DNA from 4 places in the Shewanella sp. Choline-02u-19 genome. Region 2 is predicted to be linked to each of the others. Evidence: predicted binding sites of a transcription regulator. Region 2 holds the regulator's gene; each other region holds the start of a gene.
What was found. The regulator sigma-54, encoded in region 2, starts transcription at its own class of promoters, with help from an activator protein. The targets are predictions, from matches to a motif close to GTTGGCACGNNNNTNGNNT.
Positions count from the first base shown of each region.

Region 1: flgB (flagellar basal body rod protein FlgB) is a predicted target of sigma-54. The motif match lies at 3,105-3,123, and genes of this name have one in related genera.
Region 3: CXF83_RS02270 (formate dehydrogenase accessory sulfurtransferase FdhD) is a predicted target of sigma-54. The motif match lies at 2,110-2,128, and genes of this name have one in related genera.
Region 4: CXF83_RS16855 (LruC domain-containing protein) is a predicted target of sigma-54. The motif match lies at 3,410-3,428, and genes of this name have one in related genera.

Region 1 is NZ_PJBE01000013.1:508,087-513,808, forward strand. It holds gene flgM (flagellar biosynthesis anti-sigma factor FlgM) at 1-13, opposite strand, end outside; gene flgA (flagellar basal body P-ring formation chaperone FlgA) at 90-803, opposite strand; gene CXF83_RS08900 (chemotaxis protein CheV) at 1,089-2,009, shown strand; gene CXF83_RS08905 (CheR family methyltransferase) at 2,149-2,982, shown strand; gene flgB (flagellar basal body rod protein FlgB) at 3,156-3,554, shown strand; gene flgC (flagellar basal body rod protein FlgC) at 3,557-3,973, shown strand; gene flgD (flagellar hook assembly protein FlgD) at 3,999-4,805, shown strand; gene flgE (flagellar hook protein FlgE) at 4,880-5,722, shown strand, end outside.
Region 2 is NZ_PJBE01000013.1:3,104,975-3,110,696, forward strand. It holds gene CXF83_RS20240 (KpsF/GutQ family sugar-phosphate isomerase) at 1-715, shown strand, start outside; gene kdsC (3-deoxy-manno-octulosonate-8-phosphatase KdsC) at 717-1,268, shown strand; gene lptC (LPS export ABC transporter periplasmic protein LptC) at 1,265-1,822, shown strand; gene lptA (lipopolysaccharide transport periplasmic protein LptA) at 1,886-2,434, shown strand; gene lptB (LPS export ABC transporter ATP-binding protein) at 2,431-3,162, shown strand; gene CXF83_RS20265 (RNA polymerase factor sigma-54) at 3,300-4,811, shown strand; gene hpf (ribosome hibernation promoting factor) at 4,842-5,129, shown strand; gene ptsN (PTS IIA-like nitrogen regulatory protein PtsN) at 5,132-5,575, shown strand.
Region 3 is NZ_PJBE01000012.1:50,106-55,827, forward strand. It holds gene CXF83_RS02260 (nuclear transport factor 2 family protein) at 1-280, shown strand, start outside; gene CXF83_RS02265 (helix-turn-helix transcriptional regulator) at 289-1,194, opposite strand; gene CXF83_RS02270 (formate dehydrogenase accessory sulfurtransferase FdhD) at 1,240-2,067, opposite strand; gene CXF83_RS02275 (DUF3305 domain-containing protein) at 2,361-2,831, shown strand; gene CXF83_RS02280 (DUF3306 domain-containing protein) at 2,828-3,451, shown strand; gene CXF83_RS02285 (4Fe-4S binding protein) at 3,596-5,275, shown strand; gene CXF83_RS02290 (TorD/DmsD family molecular chaperone) at 5,286-5,722, shown strand, end outside.
Region 4 is NZ_PJBE01000013.1:2,336,654-2,342,375, reverse strand. It holds gene CXF83_RS16865 (CIA30 family protein) at 1-401, opposite strand, end outside; gene CXF83_RS16860 (hypothetical protein) at 673-1,197, opposite strand; gene CXF83_RS16855 (LruC domain-containing protein) at 1,209-3,368, opposite strand; gene bshA (N-acetyl-alpha-D-glucosaminyl L-malate synthase BshA) at 3,677-4,840, shown strand; gene CXF83_RS16845 (cation:dicarboxylate symporter family transporter) at 4,856-5,722, shown strand, end outside.

The DNA.
Region 1 (5,722 bases), 2.6 Mb from region 2:
TATCCATAGCCATTTTGGTATCCAACATTGAATAAAGAGACTTTCTTACACATGCTATCGGCGCGATAACCGTTAACTTTAATGTTATTTTACATTCTTACTTCAACTTGGCCAACCGCAATGACTTTTGCGTTTAAGGTTTTATGTGAATGGCTGTTCTTAATTCGAATCTTGTCGCCTAAATTGCCATCATGTAATGCTTCGCCGACGGTTTTTATTTCGAAGTTTTGAGACCGTGCAATGATAGAGACAGTGTCGCCCTTACAAACAACGCACAGATGGTTATTAAAAATAGGTTGCTGTGGTGCGACTCGACGTTTAAGCCGCGCGCCGACCACTTGGCTTAATTGGTCAAACTGTTGACCTCGCAGCGTGCTTTGCTCGACATAGTCAATGGCTACATCGCTTTGTGAGATTAAATCGCCAGGGCCTAAGGTGGCTTTAGCCACCACTACCGGGTAGAGAATATCGACCCTTACCGATAAAAATATTTGCCATGGGTAACTCAAGTCTGGGCTGTCGCAGCTTATTTTGACCGTATTGTTACGCCTTATTGCTCGATCGCTGGCTATTTCTGCTTTTATCGGCAGAAAGCAATTAGGCAAGCTGACGCGGGTATCTAATTTTTGCGGCGTGATATTGACCTTCGCTTTTTCTGGCGCTTCAATTTTTTCTTCAACTGCCGCTATAGCTAATCGAGAAATGGTCGATAAAGAGGGAACACTAGCAACCTGATTGGCATCTGCAATAGTGATTACAGGGAAATAAAGTACGGTAGAAAGTAACCAAAAATTTATTTTCATAATGAATACATTAGCTTGATTCGCTAGAATGCACCTAAGTCGTGTTAATTGTAGAATGTCGGTAGCGAACTCATTAAATCGTTGGGCGTCATAAAGTTGACTGATGTCGCAACGTTTGAATCAGATAGTGCTAACTAAGCAAGTAGTATGCCTAAATGTAGGGATGAGTTTATATTGATCAGTATTGACAATATGGATGCGAAAGAACAACGAAATAAGCGTTAACTACACCTAAATTTAATCTTTTAGATTTAACCGATAAAAAGTAAGTACAAGGCAAATTTTATGTCGAACATTCTTGATTCAGTAAATAAGCGAACGCAATTGGTTGGGCAAAACCGACTTGAGTTATTGTTATTTAAACTTAATGGACGTCAACGATTCGGCATTAACGTATTTAAGGTAAAAGAGGTGCTGCAATGCCCTCCGTTAACAAGCTTACCTAGACTTAACTCTAGTGTGCGTGGCATTGCCCATGTACGCGGCATGACCATTTCAGTGATTGATTTGAGTGCTGCAACAGGCGGCCGCCCAATTGAGAACATTGAGAACAGCTTTATTATCATTTCTGAGTACAACCGCAGTGTGCAGGGGTTCTTGGTCAGTTCGGTTGAACGTATTATCAATATGAACTGGGAAGCGATCATGCCGCCACCACAAGGCGCCGGACGTGGCTCATATTTGACGGCCGTGACAGAGATTGATAATGAGTTAGTGGAGATTTTGGATGTTGAGAAAATCTTAGATGAGATTTCACCCGTCAATACCAACATCAGTAAAGAGTTAGACGAGAAGCTGACAATCGATAGAAATAAGCATTATCACATTATGGTGATAGATGACTCATCGGTGGCCCGTAAACAGATTATTCGTGCGTTAGCCTCGCTTGATCTGCAAATCGATACTGCCAAAGATGGTAAAGAAGCATTAGAAAAGTTACGTGCAATAGCGGCGGAACTCGACGACGTGTCGACTGAAATTCCGTTGATTATTTCAGATATTGAAATGCCTGAAATGGATGGTTATACCCTCACCGCTGAAATACGTGATGATCCTAAGCTTAGAAACATCAAAGTGGTGTTACATACTTCGCTTAGTGGCGTGTTTAATCAGGCGATGGTGCAAAAAGTGGGCGCTAATGACTTTATTGCTAAGTTTAACCCTGATGAGTTAGCCGCCGCGGTAAACAAACATTTAAGTTTATAACGCGTAGGGCTAAGTTCACAGCAAAGCCAGCGGAAACCAAGTCTTGCTTGTGTTTCCGAGATGGCTAATGTATAACCCAGCGATTGTTGTAAAGTTGCGCCTTTTATGCGACTTGTTTTATTGATATTTAGGATACAGAGTGCCGAATAAATCACTTGCTGAAAACGAGTACCATCAGTTTAGACTGTTTTTAGAGCAGCACAGCGGTATTGTGCTCGGTGACAGCAAGCAATATCTTGTGCGCAGTCGATTGGCGCCGCTAATGGGCAAGTATAATCTTCCCTCTTTATCGGATGTTGTAAAGCATTCAATGAAACCCACAGAGCGTCAACTTCGCACTGAAGTTATCGATGCCATGACAACCAACGAAACTCTTTGGTTTCGCGACCGCTATCCTTTCGAGTTGCTGTTTAATTCCATTTTGCCCAATTACAGCCGACTCGGTCGACCGGTAAAAATATGGTCAGCTGCCTGTTCGTCGGGGCAAGAGCCGTATTCTTTAAGCATGACGATTCTGGAATATCAGCAGCGTAAACCTGGAACACTGCCCGGTGGAGCGAGTATATTGGCGACGGATCTCTCGCCGACGATGCTTGAGCGCTGTAAAAAAGCGGAGTATGACAATTTAGCGTTAGCCCGTGGTTTATCAGATGAACGAAAACGTCATTTTTTTGATGCATTGCCATCGGGTAATATGGTGATTAAGAACAATGTGAAGCAATTGGTTAATTTTCGAGCTCACAACTTGCTCGAAAATTATACCTTGCTCGGCAAGTTCGACATTATCTTTTGCCGCAATGTATTGATCTACTTCTCTCCAGAGGCAAAGCGGAAAATATTGCGGCAATTTGCTGCCGCACTGAACCCTAAAGGTATTCTTTTCTTGGGTGCGTCAGAGTCTATTGCCGGTTTGTCTGATGAGTTTGATATGGTGCGCTGTAATCCTGGCATCTATTACCAAAAACGAACTTAAGCTTATTGTTGTGGGTGTTGAAGTGCAATCAACGCATTTTTGACACCCTGTTTATCCGCATCATCCCGCCGCTATAGCGCTACCCTCTAAGTAAATCGTCTATTTTCATTCTTTTAGACTAATTTGGCACACCAATTGCTTTATTCTAGCTATCGAGCTGAGGAGGCAATTTTATGGCGATTAATTTTGATAGTGCATTAGGCGTTCATCAGTACACTTTGGGCGTACGCTCTCAACGTGCAGAGGTCCTATCTTCAAATATTGCCAATGCCGACACACCAAACTATAAAGCCCGCGATGTTGATTTTGCTAAAGCAATGAATTCAGCGCAGTCACGTCAATCGGGCTTGTCCATGACCAAGAGCGATAGCAAGCACTTCGATTTAGCCGCGTTAACGCAGCAAAATGTCGCTTATCGGGTACCGAATCAGCCAGACACCGGTGACGGTAATACAGTAGACATTCAAGAGGAGCAATCAGCCTTCATGAAAAATGCCCTTGAGTATCAAATGTCACTCGGTTTTCTCGACAGCAAGTTTTCAGGCATGAAAAAAGCGATTAGAGGCGAATAATTATGAGTTTATTTAATATTTTTAACGTCGCAGGTTCAGGTATGTCGGCGCAATCGGTCAGACTCAATACCACGGCCAGTAATATTGCCAACGCAGACTCTGTATCTAGCAGTGTGGGTAAGACCTATCGTGCTCGCCATCCTATTTTTGAAGCTGAAATGAACCAAGCTCAACAGCATCAAAGTGCTTCACAAGCCGTTGCCGTTAAGGGAATTGTTGAAAGTGACTTACCGTTAAATAAAGAATACTCGCCAGGTCATCCAATGGCCGACACTGATGGCTTTATCTATAAGCCCAATGTCAATGTGATGGAGGAGATGGCCGACATGATCTCTGCCTCTCGCTCATATCAGATGAATGTACAAGTGACTGAAGCTGCAAAATCGATGCTTCAGCAAACCCTTAGAATTGGTAAATAAACTCAGTGAAAGCTGGAGGTAAATTTTGAGCCTTATTAATCCGCTCAATAACACGCAATCTGCAACAGGCCAGCCACAAAGTGCTAGCACTGTTACGCCGCAAGCTGCGACGCAGACGACGGTACAAAGTAACGCGGCAGCAACGTCGACTCCGACAACGGGTAATCCGTTTTTAGACAGTTTGCGTTTGCCTGCAGAAAATTCAATACCTGAAGCCAATAGTCAGGACTTATCGCAAGAAGATTTCTTCTCGCTGTTGAGTCAACAGTTGTCGATGCAAGATCCGTTTAAGCCAGTCGACAATGATCAAATGATCCAACAGATGGCATCGTTCTCGACCGTTGACGGTATTAGCAAGCTTAACGAAGAGATTGTTAACCTCAATGCGCTAACGACATCAAGCCAAGCCTTGCAAGCGTCAGGTCTGGTTGGGCAAAAAGTACTTATCCCATCGGATACCGGCTATATCTCAGCTGAAGAGCCGGTCATAAAGGGTGTCGTCAGTACACCTGAAACGATTAAAGACTTAACCGTTCGCGTCGAAGATGAATCTGGTCAGCTGATATCTACTTTTCAAGTGGATGGCAGTGCGGGCGGCAACGTTGAGGTGACTTGGGACGGTATGGGTAAAAATGGCGAGCCTGTTGCTGAAGGGAGTTACACCCTAAAAGTCACGGGTAAAGTTGATGGCAAGAGTGAAGAATTACCCGTTTCAACTTACGCTCACGTCACGAGCGTGTCGTTAGGGACAGCAGCTACCGGCGCTATTTTGAATTTGCGCGGCGTTGGCGGTATTAAGATTAGTGATGTATTAGCGGTGTCAGAATCGTAAACGCACGACAGATATTAATAAGAGAGGCAGATAAACCTCTCCTAAAACGAATTGAACAAGGATAGAGGTGAACTATGTCATTTAACATTGCTCTGAGCGGTATATCTGCTGCGCAAAAAGATCTCAATACAACCGCAAACAATATCGCTAACGTTAACACCACTGGTTTTAAAGAATCACGTGCTGAGTTTGCCGATGTTTACGCGACCTCTATTTTTGCTAATAGCAAAACAACCGTCGGTGGCGGTGTTGCAACCAGCCAGGTGGCGCAGCAGTTCCAGCAAGGTAGCTTACAATTTACCAATAACTCACTTGATATGGCGATTAACGGCGGTGGTTTCTTCGTCACTTCATCAGAAGTGGGATCACAAGATCATTCATTCACTCGTGCGGGTGCGTTTAAGTTTGACTCAAACAACTACATGGTTGATTCAGCAGGTAACTTTCTGCAAACCTTCCCGGTTGATAAAGATGGCAACTCAACATCAGTGAGTTTAACCACCACGCAGCCAGTCAAAATTCCGGATACGGCAGGTAGCCCAGTAAAAACTGAAAATATCGGTATGCAGATGAACTTGAATGCGGGTGATAAGACCTTAGACCCAGCAAATTTCAACCCCGATGACCCTGATACATTTAACAATTCAACGTCTGTCACCATGTATGACTCATTAGGTGAGCCACATATTATGACAAGCTATTTTGTTCGCCCACCCAATGCGGCGCACACAGGCGAAAGTAACTGGGTTGCTTTTTACGCAGTTGACGGCAAAAAAGTGAATGTCGATCCCGCAGCAGGGACTTATAATATCGATACTAGTGGCAACGGTGTGATAGATGGCACGGCAACGGCTGAAACGACCGGTGGCTGGAAAGGCGCAGCAATCTCTTTTAACGATACGGGTGGATATGAGGGG
Region 2 (5,722 bases):
CGTATTAAGCGAAAACGATATCGTCCTTGCTATCTCTAACTCAGGTGAATCGAGTGAGATTCTGACATTAATGCCAGTAATCAAGCGCATGGGGCTGCCGATGATTTCGTTAACAGGCAAGCCGGAATCCAACATGGCAAAGCTAGCCCATCTGCACCTTTGTATTGAAGTGCCCGAAGAAGCCTGCCCGCTGGGATTAGCGCCAACATCGAGCACGACGGCCACTTTGGTGATGGGCGATGCATTAGCGGTTGCTTTACTGCAAGCTCGCGGGTTTACTAAAGATGACTTTGCACTGTCTCATCCCGGTGGAACTTTAGGGCGTAAGCTACTCTTAAAAGTCAGTGACGTAATGCATAAAGACAATGAGCTGCCGCTGGTAAAGCATGATATCTGTATTACCGATGCGCTTTACGAAATATCTAAAAAAGGCTTAGGCATGACTGCCATTGTCGATGAGAAAAGCACTTTAGTCGGTATATTCACCGACGGCGACTTACGCCGAGTGATTGATGCAGAAGTTAACTTACGTACCACCCCCATTGCTGAAGTTATGTCTAAAGGCTGTGTCACCATTACTGATAATGTACTTGCAGCAGAAGCATTAAAAGTGATGGAAGAGAAAAACATTAATGGTTTGATAGTCATCAATTCACAGCAACAACCTGTCGGTGCACTTAACATGCTCGACATGGTGAAAGCAGGAGTTATTTAACATGTCTAAACAGGGATTCTATGGCCCGATTAGCGATGATGTTTGGCAAGCCGCCAGCAAAATCAAACTGCTTATTTGCGATGTAGATGGCGTATTTTCCGATGGCCTAGTCTATATGAGCAACTCCGGCGAAGAGCTTAAAACATTCCACACTCGAGATGGTTACGGTGTTCGCTCTGTTCTTTCTAGCGGCATTAACGTGGCGATTATTACTGGTCGAAAATCAAAAATTGTCGAAGATAGAATGACAGCACTCGGCGTCACTCATATTTATCAAGGCGTTGATAACAAGTTAAGCCCCTACAATGAGTTATTAGCACTTTACAATGTCAATCCAAATGAAGTTGCCTATATAGGTGATGATATGGTCGACTTGCCGGTGATGAAAGAGGTCGGTTTATCGGTTTGCGTCGCTGATGGCCACCCTTACGTGAAGCAACATGCTTTAATGACAACTCATATTAATGGTGGTCATGGCGCCCTTAGAGAGCTCACAGACTTGTTATTACTTAGCCAAGGTAAGTTTGAGTCGGCTCACGGGATGAGCATATGAATCGCGTCACCCTAGCGATTATCGCTTTATTTGGCACCGCACTGATCCTTTATTGGCAAGTGCAGTCTAAAAAAAGCGACCAAACGTTAGACATTGATATAAGCGAACGCCCTAACTACATCATCAATGATATGCGCAGCACTGAATACAATGAAGCGGGTCTCATTAATAGCAAAGTCACCGCCAAGCACATGGAACACTTTGAAGAAGCCAGTATGACTTACTTCACTGACCCGGTTTATTTGATCTATCCCGATGATGGTCAAGCCCAATGGCGTTTAACCGCGGCTAAAGGAACCCATAACAATTTAACCGGTAAGGTCTCATTGGAAAACAATGTTATTATCGATTCTATTAGTCCAGAAGAGCCGATCCAAACATTGTCTACCTCCTATTTAGAGCTTGATCTAGAGACGATGGTTATGACCTCTGATGAAATCATTTACGTCACTGGTAATGAGTTTGTGATTCAGGGAACAGGCCTTTATGCTGATCTTAACGCCCAAAGTGTAAAGTTGATCAGTCAAGTCGAAGGGATCTACGATGTTAAGTAAGCGATTCAAAAAACAAATATACTCACTCATGCTAGCAACCCAATAGCGGAGTAGAAGGAAGTTATGAAATACAATCAATCAATACTTGCAGGTCTGTTGTGTCTGCTTAGCATTAGTAGCTACGCGCAAGTCGATGACTTAAAGCAAGAAGTTAAAATTGCTGCTGCCAGCCAAGAAGCTGATATAAAAAATAATCAGGTGATCTTTTTTGGTCCTGTAGAAGTGACTCAGGGTTCAATTAAAATGAAGGCTGATGAATTACGGGTGTTCTCCAAAGAAGCGAGCTCAGGAAAAATACTCGTGGCTACGGGTAATCCTGCGACATATACCCAAATGATGGAAGATGGCCGCCCGGCGATGGCAAGTGCGAAAGAGATCCGTTATGAGTTGGCAACAAGAACCTTAACCTTGTTAGGTAATGCAACCTTGGAGCAAGAGGGCAGCCAAGTCACGGGTAACCGCATCAAGTACAATATCGGACTACAAAAATTAGTCGCAGAAAGTACAGGTAAAGGTAATGATCGCGTGATCACTATCATTCAGCCTGAAGCTTATCAAGAAGAGACGCCTGAAACCCCAGCCGCACCCATTAAAAAGCAGGAACAGCAATGACCCAAAAAACGCTGACCGTACGCAATTTAGCGAAAAGTTATAAGAGCCGAGCCGTTGTTCAAGATGTGAGTTTAACGGTCAAAACAGGGCAAATTGTTGGGTTATTGGGTCCTAATGGTGCAGGTAAAACCACAACATTTTATATGGTTGTTGGTTTAGTTCAGAGCGACAAGGGTCAGATCTTAATCGATGACGATGATTTAACCTTAGACCCAATGCATCTCCGAGCACGTAAAGGCATTGGCTACTTGCCACAAGAGGCAAGCATCTTTAGAAAGCTCTCAGTGCGTGACAATATCATGGCAGTATTACAGACTCGCAAAGATATCAATAACGAGCAGCGTGAAGAGCAACTTGAACACCTACTCGAAGAGTTTCACATCACCCATATCCGCGATAGCCAAGGCATGGCGTTATCAGGTGGTGAACGCCGCAGAGTTGAAATCGCTCGAGCACTGGCAGCCAACCCAAAGTTTATTCTACTCGATGAACCTTTTGCCGGCGTTGATCCAATATCGGTTATCGATATTAAAAAGATTATTGAACAGTTAAAAAGCCGTGGCTTAGGGGTGTTGATCACAGACCACAATGTGCGTGAAACATTGGACGTTTGTGAACATGCCTATATCGTAAGTCACGGAAATTTGATTGCAGAAGGCACACCTGCCGAGATATTAGATAATCAGCAGGTTCGAGCAGTGTACTTAGGTGAACAATTCAGGCTATAGTTAACCCACAGTATGCGGGTTTAATTGTATAGCATTAGCTAAGTATATGAATACAATCAAAGTGTTGACTCTTTAAGCTCTCTTCGTCAAATCACCGAGCTTCAACGTTTAATTACAGTGTAGGGAATAGCGGTAAGATGAAAGCGTCACTCCAGCTCAAAATGGGTCAGCAGCTAACTATGACTCCACAATTACAGCAGGCTATTCGCCTTTTGCAATTGTCCTCTTTAGAGCTGCAGCAAGAGATCCAGCAAGCATTAGACTCTAATCCACTGCTTGAATTAGATGAAGAGCAATCCGATGGCGAGCCTATCAGCAACGAAGATAGAACCACCAGTGACTCTGACAGCTATTCAGAGTCGGATAGCGACAATGAATACAGCAGTAACACAGATGTTGATCCACAGCAGGATAGCGCTGCGGTAGACACCTCTGATGCATTAACGCAAGATTCAATGCCAGATGAACTCCCAATGGATACTACTTGGGATGAAGTCTATACCGTGTCTTCGAATTCAAGCTCCGGCGGAATGCGCGATGATGATATGCCATTCCAAGGCGAAACCACTGAAGGTTTATACGAACATCTTGAATGGCAGAAAAATCTAACGCCTTTTTCTGATAATGACCTAGCGATTGCCACCGCCATTATTGATGCGGTTGATGAGCGAGGTTACCTTACTCAGAATTGTGAAGATATTCTTGAAGCAATGGGCGATCCAGAGATCGAGATAGACGAAGTGGAAGCCGTACTCAAACGCGTGCAGCATTTCGACCCTATCGGCGTCGCAGCCAGAGATCTCAGTGAATGTCTGCTTATCCAATTAGCTCAATATGCAGAAACAACACCCCATATAGACAATGCTCGCCTGCTCATTAAAGATTACTTAGATTTGATTGCTGGACGTGATTTTAGGCAATTGATGCGTAAGACTAAGCTCAAAGAGGATGACCTGCGTGATGCTATCACGCTTATTCAAACCTTGAACCCAAGACCGGGCCTGGCAGTCACGCGAAGTAAAGACGAATATGTGATCCCCGACGTTTCAGTGACAAAAAAGAAAGGCCGTTGGGTGGTTGAACTCAACCCCGACTACATGCCAAAAATCAACGTCAATCAACACTATGCTTCGATGGCTCGTAGCCAAAAAAATCAAGCAGATGGCCAATTTATTCGTAGTCACTTACAAGAAGCTAAATGGTTTATTAAAAGCATTGAGAGTCGTAATGAGACCCTCCTAAAAGTCTCCAACTGTATTGTGAAGTTCCAACAGGGATTTTTCGAATATGGTGATGAAGCCATGAAACCTATGGTACTCAACGACATTGCTGAAGCCGTAGAGATGCATGAATCCACTATCTCAAGGGTGACCACACAAAAGTATATGCATACCCCTAGAGGTATTTTCGAGTTAAAGTATTTCTTCTCTAGTCATGTCGGAACCGACGACGGTGGAGAGTGCTCATCAACAGCAATTAGAGCGTTTATTAAGAAGTTAGTCGCAGCTGAAAACCAACAGAAACCATTAAGCGATAGCAAAATGGCGCAACTGTTGGCAGAACAGGGGATTAAAGTTGCTCGACGTACCATCGCGAAATACCGCGAAGCAATGATGATCCCGCCCTCAAACCAACGCAAGAGTTTATAACTAAAATTATACACTTGGAGGAATCTTTCTATGCAAATTAACCTTACTGGGCATCACATTGAAATCACTGCGTCACTGCGCAGTTATGTTGAAGAAAAATTTACAAAGCTTGAACGTCATTTCGATCAGATCAATAATGTGCACGTCATATTGAATGTTGAAAAAATGCAACAGATTGCCGAAGCACGAATTCACCTGAAAAAAGGTGAAGTTTTTGCCACTTCGGAACATGCGGACATGTACGCCGCAATCGACTCCCTGATCGACAAATTAGATCGTCAGGTTATTAAACACAAAGAGAAGCTGACCAAACACTAACGATGGAACTATGTACCATCCTGCAGCCGGAATGCACTACCTGTGCCACTCCGGGCAGTAAGAAAAAAGTACTGGAACTCATCAGCGATATTGCCGCTGCCCAGTACCCTACCCTTTCTTCACAAGAGATTTTCGAAAGCCTGTTGGCTCGCGAAAAAATGGGTAGCACAGGTATAGGCAACGGTATAGCAATCCCTCACGGGAGATTGGCTAATATTGACCATCCATTGGGCATATTAATCAAATGTGAAACACCGATATCTTTTGACTCGATAGATAAGCAACCGGTTGATATATTATTTGCCCTGTTAGTGCCCGCAGATCAATGTGAGCAACATCTCGCGACGCTGTCTTCAATGGCAGAAAAGCTTAACGACAAAGCGATCGTGAAGCAGTTGAGAAAAAGTAAGAGTGAATCTGAGTTATACGACTTAATCACTCAATAGTGAGAGGTCTCTGATCTGTCGAGCTTAGTTTTTACGTATTTTTTGATGTTCAAGAAGTATAAGACATGAGCAAAGAGAAACGCTTACACACTCTTGTAGGAATAGCTTAGAAACACTTAAACCAGTGTTCCTAAGCTATTGTTGCCG
Region 3 (5,722 bases), on a different contig from region 2:
AATTAGTGATGACTTTATGGAGTTTACCGCAACGGGTTGTCGTTTTGGTAAAGCGGAAGTACTCGCTCGATTACCGGATGAACGCGCCCCGTATATTGAAACCAGCCATTTTGAAGTGCGAGAGCTCAAAGCTGGGTTATGTCAGGTCTTTTATCGCGCCAAGCTAAAAAAAGCTGGTAATAACATCACCAGCTTTTCTATGCGAAGCTCTATTTGGCGTAACCACCAAGAGGTTTGGCAAATGGTGTTTCACCAGGGCACACCCTGTAAACCATTTTGACAGTGGGCTTATTGTCCATTCCAAAGGAGTTTGCCACAATCCGTTAAGTCATACCCACCGAGTGTTGCTGCTAATTGCTTTGTTTGTGGCTCGGCCAGTAAATTGAATAAACGTTGCAGCTGACGTCTGAAGTAAATGCCTTGTGGCATAACAAAATCAAAAGACTCTGTTACCAATGGCACAAAGCTTAAACCACTTTCAAGTGCTACAGATTGACAACCGAAACCGATATCCGCATCACTTCTGGCAATATAACCCGCAAGTTCTCGCTCGCTTTGTGCCACTAAACTTGAGTTTAATTGCTCAAACGCAGCGCCTTGCTTCATTAACCATTGCTCTAAGTGCTGTTGACTGCCAGCACCAGCCTGACGTGCAACCCAGCGCCAAGACTGTTGGGATATTTTGTCCAGTTCTTGGCAACGGTGATGCATATCGGGGCGCATCATTAAGCCTTGTTTACGGGTATAACCATGCACCATCACCCATTGCTGGTGGTTTGCGTAACCTTGCAGTAAAGCAGGGTGACGGATTGCACGCTCTTCAACGCTGCCCCAATGTAAAGTACATACATCAGCATAACCACGAGATAATAGATCTAGCCCCAGACGGGAGCCCGTGGAGCTATAACTGATGAGCTCACTTTTACCGACCTGCGACATCATGCGAGCGACCAACATCGACAGTAAAGGGTCATCACTGCCAGTGATATGCATACGATCTGATAGCATACCGCTGTGGCAAGAGTCCATAATCCAACGGTCAATTAATATTTTAGGAAAGAGCCATTTACCAGTAATTTTAGTCGCAGGGAGAATACGATCATTCGCCATTGAGTAGACTTTTTTCTCATTGAGATCAAGATACTCCGAGACCTGTCTAGCACTCATGTAGATCAGTTCTGTTGGCTCAGTCATTTTCTGTCCTTGTGGCGCAAAATCGTTTGGTCATCATTTGGCAGGTTAAATAGCATCAAATTCAATGTTTTCAGCACCATTATAAACTAAAAAGTGGCGACCTTTAGCGCGAGCTATCATAGTAATCCCCATTTGTTGTGCTAACTCTAACCCCATTTGCGTGGCGCCACTTCGAGAAAGCAGAACGGGTATGCCCATCTTGGCAACTTTAATCACCATTTCTGAGGTTAAGCGCCCAGTGGTATAAAATAATTTGTTGTGTCCGAAATCATGATTAAGCCACATTTCACCAGCAAGTGTATCCACCGCGTTGTGACGACCGACATCTTCAACAAAACCTTTTATCTGGTCGCCTTGGCATAAACCGCAACCGTGCACGGCGCCGGCATTCTTATAAGTTTCGTTATAGGCACTTATATTATTAAGTAAGCTATAAATTGTACTTTGTTTAATTTGTGGTGTTGTCAGATTGATGTCATCGAGGCCAGCCATAAAACTGCCGTATACCGTCCCTTGGCCACAACCTGAAGTGACTGTTTTCTCCGATAGTTTTTCATCTAAATCTTCGATTGTCTCACTGGTAATAATCGCGGCTGAGCTCACATCCCAATCGACAATGACAGATTCGAGCTTACTCAGGTCAGAAATAAAGCCCTGATTCTTGAGATAACCTAACGCAAGAGCTTCTGCTCTGGCACCTAATGTCATCAAGGTTACTATCGGACGCCAGTTTAAATAAACAGTGAGTGGGCGTTCGCAAGCAATAAATTTATCCACTTTTTCGCCCTTCTCATTAATTGCTGTCACTGCAATTGTCAGGGGGACTTCGGTGTTAGTTTTGATTAAAGTTGGGTTGCTCTTGTTTGCTGTCATATAGCCCATCATCAGTTAAGAGAATTAAATGCGTCTAATACTAAGCAATATCTGTACCTAACTTTATAAGAGATAAAGTTAGTGGCAGATCACATTTATTAGCTATCAGTCGCCCTTTTATGTCCTATTGCAGATTGCTATTTGGACAAAATGTCCTAGTCTTGGATGATATTAGTTGATCCAGTTCAAACTATTTTGCCCAAACTGTGTGGCACATAAATTGCTTTGTTAGATAAGTATCTATTTAGTTGGTCTGTCATTTAGGCAGCCATCTCAGGCAAGACGGAGACTGAATGCAACATACCGAAAGCCAATGGCCAATGTACGTTTCTCTTAAAAAGATTGAGACACAAGTCGGAAGATGGACCTCAGTACAGTGGGAAGTCGATCAAATCCTTCCTGCTACCCACGCCGCACCAGAAGGTGCCACTCTCGTCTTGCTAGAACTGCATAAAGACGAACGCGGTAGTTACCGTATCAATATCGACATGGATAACGCTATGTTATACATCGTTTGTGATGAAAACCATGACGGTGACTGGATCCCCGCAGCCCTATCAGCTGATCAAAATGTTGCAGCAAGCTGCCTAGAAGGCGATACCCCGGTGCTTAATATTCTGATGCCACCCGCTATCGCGTGTTGGATTGAAGCGTTTATTACTCGTCATGGTGAAGTCGAAATCAAGGCTCATCGCCGCGCGAAACATGTTAACCGACGCAAGAATGAAGGTCCAAGTACCAATCATTTAGCGGGTAACTCATGAGTGGTTTGCTGTCACGTTGGAACTTGCGTCGACAGAAAGTAGAGCAGGAAGCTGATATAGAGGTGTCTGAAGCCGTTGAGGAACAATCGGTAACAGCTGAACTCGCACCGTCAGAGACGTTAACCACAGCAGAAAGTACTGATGCTGAGGTCATTGAGTCTGGCGAAGAAACACTGCTCACTGCGGAAGACCTTCCAGATCCAGAAAAGATTGAAGTTGGTGGCAGTTTTGCCAGCTTTATGGGCGCCAACGTAGACCCTGCTGCTAAATCTGCTGCACTAAAAGCCCTTTGGAAACAGCCTCATTTTAGTGAGATTGATGGGCTGCTTGAATATGCATTGGACTACAGTAATCAACCTAAGTTGTCGGCTGAAGTATCTGCTGAATTGGCAAAGAAAGTATTCCGTCATGTCGTTGAAGAAAAAGATGATGAGGAGGAGAACGAAATTGAAACAGTTTCAGAGCTTGAGTCAGATGAGATGACCGACGCTGAAAATACTGTTGAAACTGAAGTTGTTAGCGATACTAAACAGGTATCGGACATTTTGGACGTTGATGATGATGAATTAGCCCAAAATGAACCAGAGCACCCAGACGCCATAACAAACAAAGTTGTTTAACGTCAGTATAGAGTGTTTTTAATTCCACAATATTGGTATGTGAATTGCTGTACTTAGGGTAAAGCTGGCGTTAATGATAGACGCATTAAATAAACAGCAACTTATAAGTATAGAAGCAGCCAAAGAACTGTTCAGGAACGCAATGTGAGCAATCGTGAAACACAAGTTGGACTCAAAGAGGTTCGACAACAGGTTCTTGCTGGGACCCAGGTTATTCAAAATCTAATCCCACCGACCGTGAGTTATACCACCGAGGGCAATGTGCTCGTTATCGGGCCAGAAGACTTGGCGCGTCTAGCAGCCGACAAATTGTCCCACATGGGTAAGTGTGCCATTTTGGCAAACGAAGCCATCACTAGCCAAGACGAAGCACATTTAGAGCTCGTCATGACTTCAGCTGAAGATGTTGAGAGCTATTACAACAAGCTTATCGAGATAAAAGGTTTCCTTGGTCAATTCCAAGTTAAAGTTGAACATGAAGAGGGTAGTGCGGATTTAAGTGTTGTTGCTATTCGTAAAGCGCATTTCGACTTGATTCTTGATTTGAGCATGAGTCCTTGTATTAACCTTGAAATGCTACCGCCTGGCTATTTTTATGTTGGCCAAGATCAAGTCAAACTAGCCGAAGCAATTGAGCAGTTACCCGATCTAATCGGCGAGTTCGACAAGCCGCGTTATATCAAAGTTAATAGCGACATCTGCGCACATAATCGTAATGGTAATGAAGGTTGTACTCGTTGCTTGAATTTCTGCCCCGCAGATGCGATTGCCAGTGTTGAGAAAAAAATCGAAATCGATCCATACCTCTGCCACGGTGCGGGTAGTTGTACGAATGCGTGCCCAACAGGCGCGATTAGTTATGACCTTCCGACTCCGCAATCTATGCATACCTATCTGAATCAACTGGTGACTCGTTTTCGCTCGAAAGCGCAAATAGCCCCTGTCGTGTTGTTCCATGATATTGGTAAAGGTGCAGAACTGGTCACTGACCAATTAGCGGGCGATATTATCCCTGTTGAATTGGAAGAGATAACCGTCGCTAGTGTTGATCACTGGATGTCGTCTCTTGCCTGGGGCGCTCGTCAAATCTTGATCCTTAACACTGATGCTACAGCGCCTACACTAACTCAAATGCTGAAGGGTGAACTGGCGTTAGCCAACGACATTCTCGATGAGATGGGGCAACCACGTCGTATTAGCTTAATCAGCGAACATCACTTAACGGAAGCGGGTGCAGATGAGTTATCTGAACTGCTGACTACCAGCGCAAGCTGGCCAGTTATAGTACCTGCAGAATTTGTGGCTACAACCAAGCGTGAAACGATCTATGAGGCTATCGATCATCTCAATAACCAAGCGGCATCAGTCGACACTTGCCTGTCTCAAAGTAACATCCCTTATGGCCGTGTCAGCGTTAATGTTGAGAGCTGCACCTTGTGTATGTCTTGTGTGGCAACGTGTCCTACTGCAGCGTTAACCGACGGTGGTGACCTGCCTTCACTGCACTTTGTAGAGCAAGATTGCGTGCAATGTGGACTATGTGAAGCCGCCTGTCCTGAAAACGTCATCAGCTTAACGCCACAGGTTAATTTAGATAAAGCTGCGCGTCAGGCGCGTCAAACCTTACATGAGGAAGCCCCGTTTGAATGTATTACTTGCGGCACACCATTCGCAACGCAATCCATGGTCAAACGGATGCTAGAAGTGGTAGGAACCCACAGTGCCTTCAGTGCCAACACAGATCGTTTAAAGATGTGTGGCGACTGTCGAGTGAAAGACATGTTTGAAGACATTCTTCAAGATCCTGAAAAGCAACTGCGATAAGAGTTTAGCCATGACCGAATTAGTAAGAGAAGTTTCAGAAAACGATCAGTTGAGAGCGGATATTTATCAGCTACTAGCTGCACTATTACGTCGCCAGCCTAGCACCGAATTATTGCAGTTTTTAGCGGGATTAGAGATTGATGCTAATGACGATAGCGATATGACCAAAGCTTGGGTTGGACTCAAGTTGGCGGCAGAGCAATTCACTTCAGAGCAGCTTGAGGATGAGTATTTCGATATTTTCCTCGGTGTGGGCAGTGGTGAAATCTTACCTTATGGCAGCTGGTTTATGACAGGGTCACTAATGGATAAGCCATTAGCCTTGTTACGTAATGACCTAATGCAGCTTGGTTTCGAGCGCGAAGAGGAAGTGAAAGAACCTGAAGATCACGTTGCCGCTTTATGCGAAGTGATGGGCACTTTGATCCTTGAAGCACCAGGTTACCG
Region 4 (5,722 bases), 770 kb from region 2:
GCGATAGAATCCCTTTTATCATCAGTGCGAAGTCGCAGCTGATACTCTCTTCCATCACCTTTTACTCGTATTTTTATCTGTTGTACTTCTGGCGGCAACGGACCCGATAAACTCGCTCGAGTAGAGGCAAATCCACCATTACGCTCTAGCGATAAATCACCACTAAAAGTGGCTATATCACCATCATTAATGATTGAGCTTGTCGATATCCCGCCCATAACAGAATCATTAATGATGTTCCATTTATCAGCGGTTTCTAGGACGAGTGGCTTGGCGTAACTGATTAAACTCATGGTTAGACTGCCTATTAGTAATGCAATATTGGCTGCAGAGTATCGTTTTGTTTTGGCGCTTAAAAACATCTTAATATAGCCGATTAAGCTAGGTATTAATCTAGGCATAAAAATCTCATGCTGAAGGCTTTATTAGCAATACGTTGAAGCCGCCCATTTGGATGACTCAATGAGCAGCGATATGAGTCAAATTCAAGGTTTGTTATTTTTGTAAACTTGAACTCGAAATGCATAATGCGAAGCTAGCGTTTTAGTATTGCCTAATATTCAGGGCTGTAATATAAAATCCAGTTAAGCTTTGTGAGATTACCTAAGGCAAAAAATTACAGCGATGCATGGTGTTGCACATCGCTGTAAAAGTGGCTGTTACCGGGAGGTGTTAGTTCATGGTGAGTACTTGTTCCTCGTTATCGGCCATATAACTCCACTCCTGATATTGTGGATTTTGACCTTCATAGAACCAGATAACTGCAATTAATTGACTCTCATGATTAGCAATTTTTAGCTGTTTACTGATCTTACCGTCGCTCAGTGGGCCTCTAAATAGGCAGGAGTCGAAGTTAACTGTATAGCTTCCTGCTTGATTCTGATAATCATCACAGAGTGAAAAATAGCCACGACTTTGATTACTTTTATCTACGTTGATGGTTAGCATATAAGCAGCCTGCATTACGTTGTCGGCATCGACTACTAAGTCATCTAGTGACGTTGGATCTGGTGCTGGTTCTGGATCTGGTGTCACCGGTGGCGTTATTGTTATTGGTGTTGGCGTCACCGCCACCGCCACAGGTGCAGGTGTTGGGCTATCACCATCACCGCCGCCACCGCATGCAGTAAGAGTAATAAAGGAGAATGCGACTAGACTGCTTGGCATTGAGATAAATTTTATAAGTTGAGTTTTCATGACATTCTCCATTAATCGTTAAAGATCAGTGCTTGATTAGCATTTTCATACCAAGTTGGATTGGTGGTACCCGTGTTGTCGGCGGCAAAATCAACAAACTCGGTATAAGCGTTGTCTAAGCGTTGATTTTCTTTTGGGTGCTTCCAGGTGACAGGTATTTCAATTGCCCAAGCCATGCCATTTTTATTCTGGAAGTATTGACCAGCGCTAGGGTCGGAAGCATCTTCTCTGTAACCAAAGTAATTGCTGGAGAACTTATCTGTAGGGGCTTGGTTTTTCAGATGAACCTCCAGTTGACGACCAGGGTTTGCTCCCACTGCATTTTTAGCCGCAGAGCCATGATCGGTATTTGGCGTGGCAAAGATGAATGGGTCATAAGGGAATGCTGGAATGACACTCTCAGACACAGGGCTGTCAAATGGGATATCAAGTGACCATGTGGTTCTGAAAGCACTCTCACAGCCTGTTTCGGTGCGTAGAAATTCGCAGCCTTGTTCAAGCGTGACGTAATCAGATAAATCTTGAGTGAAGATAAAAACTGCGTTGGTTTGCCCGGTCTCTAACGGCGAACTATCTTGTGCAATGTCATCAATAGTCCAATTAATTAAAGACTCTTTAATTTTATTGCGACCAACGCCAGGCAGATGCACACCAAATCCATTGTGGTAAGCGGCTCCCATTGCAGCCAGTTGCGCTTTGAAGCCGATACGTCGCACTTTATTGTCTTTAACATATTCAATAATACGCAGCTGTACCACTACGTCATTCATATCGAAGTCACCTTGATCTGGGTACAGATCCTCATAAGCGAGGGTGGTATAAGTTGACGATGAAGGGTAGTAGTTGATGGTAACGCCTGTTTCAGTGAGAGTAACGGCGTAGTCTTCAACTTCGCCATCTCCGACTCCGCCTGTTGCAGTGATATCTTGTTGGGTACTTAAACGAAAACGTGCCCAAGTGGGTCCCTCTTTAGCCCAAGTGGGTACTTCAATACTGATAGTATTGATACCGTTATCGAGCGGTTCGCCCAAAATGATCTGTTCTTCTAAATCAAAAGCGCCATTTTGGTTCCAGTCAAACCAAGCGTTGAGGTAACCGTCTCCACCTTTTGCTGTAACCAATAATATGGCGCTTTCACCAAGCTCAAAACCTGTTGGCATTGAAACGCCGTCCTCATCATCAGAGCTGTCGCTGGCATCATCAGATAAAGGGGAGACATATCCGTCGGATTCATTATCCACTGAGGCACCGAGGTATAGGCTGTCTGACATTGCGTGTCGGGCACCATTTGATGCCAGCAGTGTCCCGTATGAATCAGGTGCATCCCCAAAATCGACTGATTCGCCAACGGTAACTTCGGCTAAAGCACATCGTGCGCCATCATTACTAGAAGAGGCGGGTCCATAAGCAAATAGCACAGCACTAGGAGATGCTTCTTCTACGTTAACTTTGTAGATATTACCGTTGCTGTTATTACTGACATATAAGTTGCCATCAGGATCAAAAAATTGTGCGCCAAATATAAAGTTACCTGAATTAGAGGTGATGACTGGGCCTAAATCGGTAGCTTCTGCGGTAGTCGTATCGATGCGAAGTAGCTTACCCGTAGAGCCATTGCTAATACTGTAGGCGTAGCCATCAGTAGGGTGAAAGGCTAAATCGGTAATATTATAATTGGCAAAATTCTTACTGCCGGGAATGATTGTCATGTTGTAACTGGCAGGGTTATCGAGTGGGATTTTAAACATCCCTTTACCTTTACGGTATCCATACCAAATGTTTTCAGTCACCGCAACGTCACCAACATAAAAATTACCTGCCGCTGCGGCGGATGCATCTTTAATAACATTAAGAGCAGCAATTTGATAATCATCGCCAGCTCGGCCCAGTGTCGCATTTGAATAATCCCAACCGTAAATATAGTTATCATGATAGTTAAAACCGACACCGTTGTAGCCGCTACCTGTGCCCATATCGTCTGACAATACGGTGTAGCTACCCGTGGCTAAGTTTACGCCGTAGCTTTTTGGAGTATTTGATTGTTTTTGAATGACAAAAGCTTCTGTTGGACAAGCGCTAAATGGCTCAGACGCATTAACATTCGCTGATATAAGAAGGCTCAGAATTAAAGGTGAACTGCAGCTAGATGAAATAGATTTGGATATTTTCATAATGCTTCTCTCGCTGTAACGTTATCAAAGTAAATTGAATAGAGCATAAGCCGTGCCAATAATTAAAATCATTATTTATCAACATTTTATGTGTTTTTGGTTTTGTTTTAAGAACTCTTATTCGCATTTTGCAAATAGAGATGACAGCTACGGGTGGGATAAAAGGGGCTAATATCTACGGATTCATGTGAATAATGGTCGAAGAGAGGGCGTATATTTTTCATACTACTTGGCTTAACTCTATATCAATGCTAAGTTTTATCGGTACGTAACATTTTATTAACTATTGTTTAGGTGGTAGTAAATTTATGTCGAAATTGCGCATAGGGATTGTGTGCCACCCCAGCATCGGTGGCTCAGGTTTAGTTGCAACGGAATTGGGTCTTGGCTTGGCAAAGCTTGGCCATGAAGTTCATTTTATTTCCAGTGTCAGACCATTCAAGCTGATTGAAGATTCTCAACGATTGTTTTTTCATTCTGTCGAAGCTATTAACTATCCGCTTTTTTCTGATCCTTTATATACCTTTGCTTTAACTGCAAAAATAGTCGAAGTTGCAGAGCAATATCAACTGGATGTTGTTCATGCTCACTACTCAATCCCGCATTCGTTATGTGCGTATCTCGCCTGTGAGATAAGTACCCACAAATTTTCTACCGTCACCACTATTCACGGCACCGATGTCACTATTGTTGGTCAAGACAAACCACTTTACCCGTTGAATAAATTTAGTATTCATAAAAGCACTAAAGTGACCACGGTTTCAGTTTATCAACGAAACTATATTTATAGCCATTTTGAAAAAGACAAAACAATAGAAGTGATTCATAACTTCATTGATCTAGCCGTTTTCACCCCAACAAGTGCCGACATTAATATCCGCCGACAAATGGCAATGGATGACGAAAAAGTGGTGATGCATGTCTCTAATTTTAGGGCGCTTAAAAATACCGATACCGTCGTTAGGGCATTTTACTTGCTACTTAGAAAGGTAAATGCTCGTTTAGTCCTACTTGGAAGCGGGCCTTATATCGATAAGATTAAAGAGCAGTGTGAAAAACTAGATATTTTGCAGCACGTCACCTTCATGGGATCGGTTACGCATGTGGAGTCATTTCTCCCCAATGCTGATTGCATGATCCAACCAAGCTATAGAGAGTCATTTAGCATGGTATTACTTGAAGCGATGGCCTGTGAAGTACCAACCGTCAGCAGCAATGTTGATGGGGTCCCGGAAGTCGTAGAGGAAGGCGTCAGCGGCTTTATGTTTGATCCGGATGATGCATTAGGGATGGCGAAAGCAATGGAAGGGATCTTGAGCGACCCTGATAAGCAGCAAGAGATGGGGCAAGCCGGTCGCCGTCGAGCAAGAGCATTATTTAGCCCTGCACAAAAAATTGGTCAATACGTGGAATGCTATTACGACGCAATTGCTGAAGATGACATTGTGCCTCTTCAAGTAAGCATCAAATAAAAGGACAGGCTGATTATGGTCGATAAAACAACGGTAGCCGATAAACAGGATGATAGCGAGCTCGCAACATCGGTGATAGAAAAACCTAAAAAAAAGATGAGCATGTCGACATTGGTTTTACTGTCATTTGCGGCCGGGATCGCTTCAGGGCTGTTCTTTGGTGAGATGCTTGCGTGGATGTCTGTTATTGGTGATGCGTTTATCAAGCTGCTTCAAATGACGATTATCCCCTATATCATCGTTTCACTTATCTCCAGTTTAGGCAGTTTAACCATGGTCCAAGCAAAGTCGCTGGGCGTTAAAGTGGGTAAGCTGATGTTGGTGATCTGGTTGTTTGGTTTACTAACCATGTACCTGATAAAATATACTTTTCCTGACTGGCAAGCGGGTGAGTTCTTCAGTTTAACAGCGCTAGAAGATCCAAATTCGATTAACCTATTAGATATCTATATTCCCTCAAATCCGTTTTTCTCGCTGTCTAATAGTTATATCCCTGCGATAGTATTGTTCTGTGTTGCAACCGGTATTGCGCTTATCTCAATAGACAAGAAAGATTCCTTGATGAGACCAATGCAACTGCTTGGTGAGGCATTTAATAAGGTCACTCAAAGCATTGTAAAACTGATGCCGATTGGTATTTTTGCCATGACTGCTGCCACGGCAGGAACCATGGACTTTGAGGAGTTTCAAAAGCTGCAAGTGTATTTTGTGGCTCATGTGGTGATGACAATAATTTTAACCTATTGGGTATTGCCAGCGATTTTAGCGACGATTACCCCTTTCTCGTACCGAGACATTACTGGCATTGCCAAAGATGCCATGATTACCGCTTTCGCTGCAGGTAATATTTTTATTGTTATCCCACTGCTTATCCAGCGAACT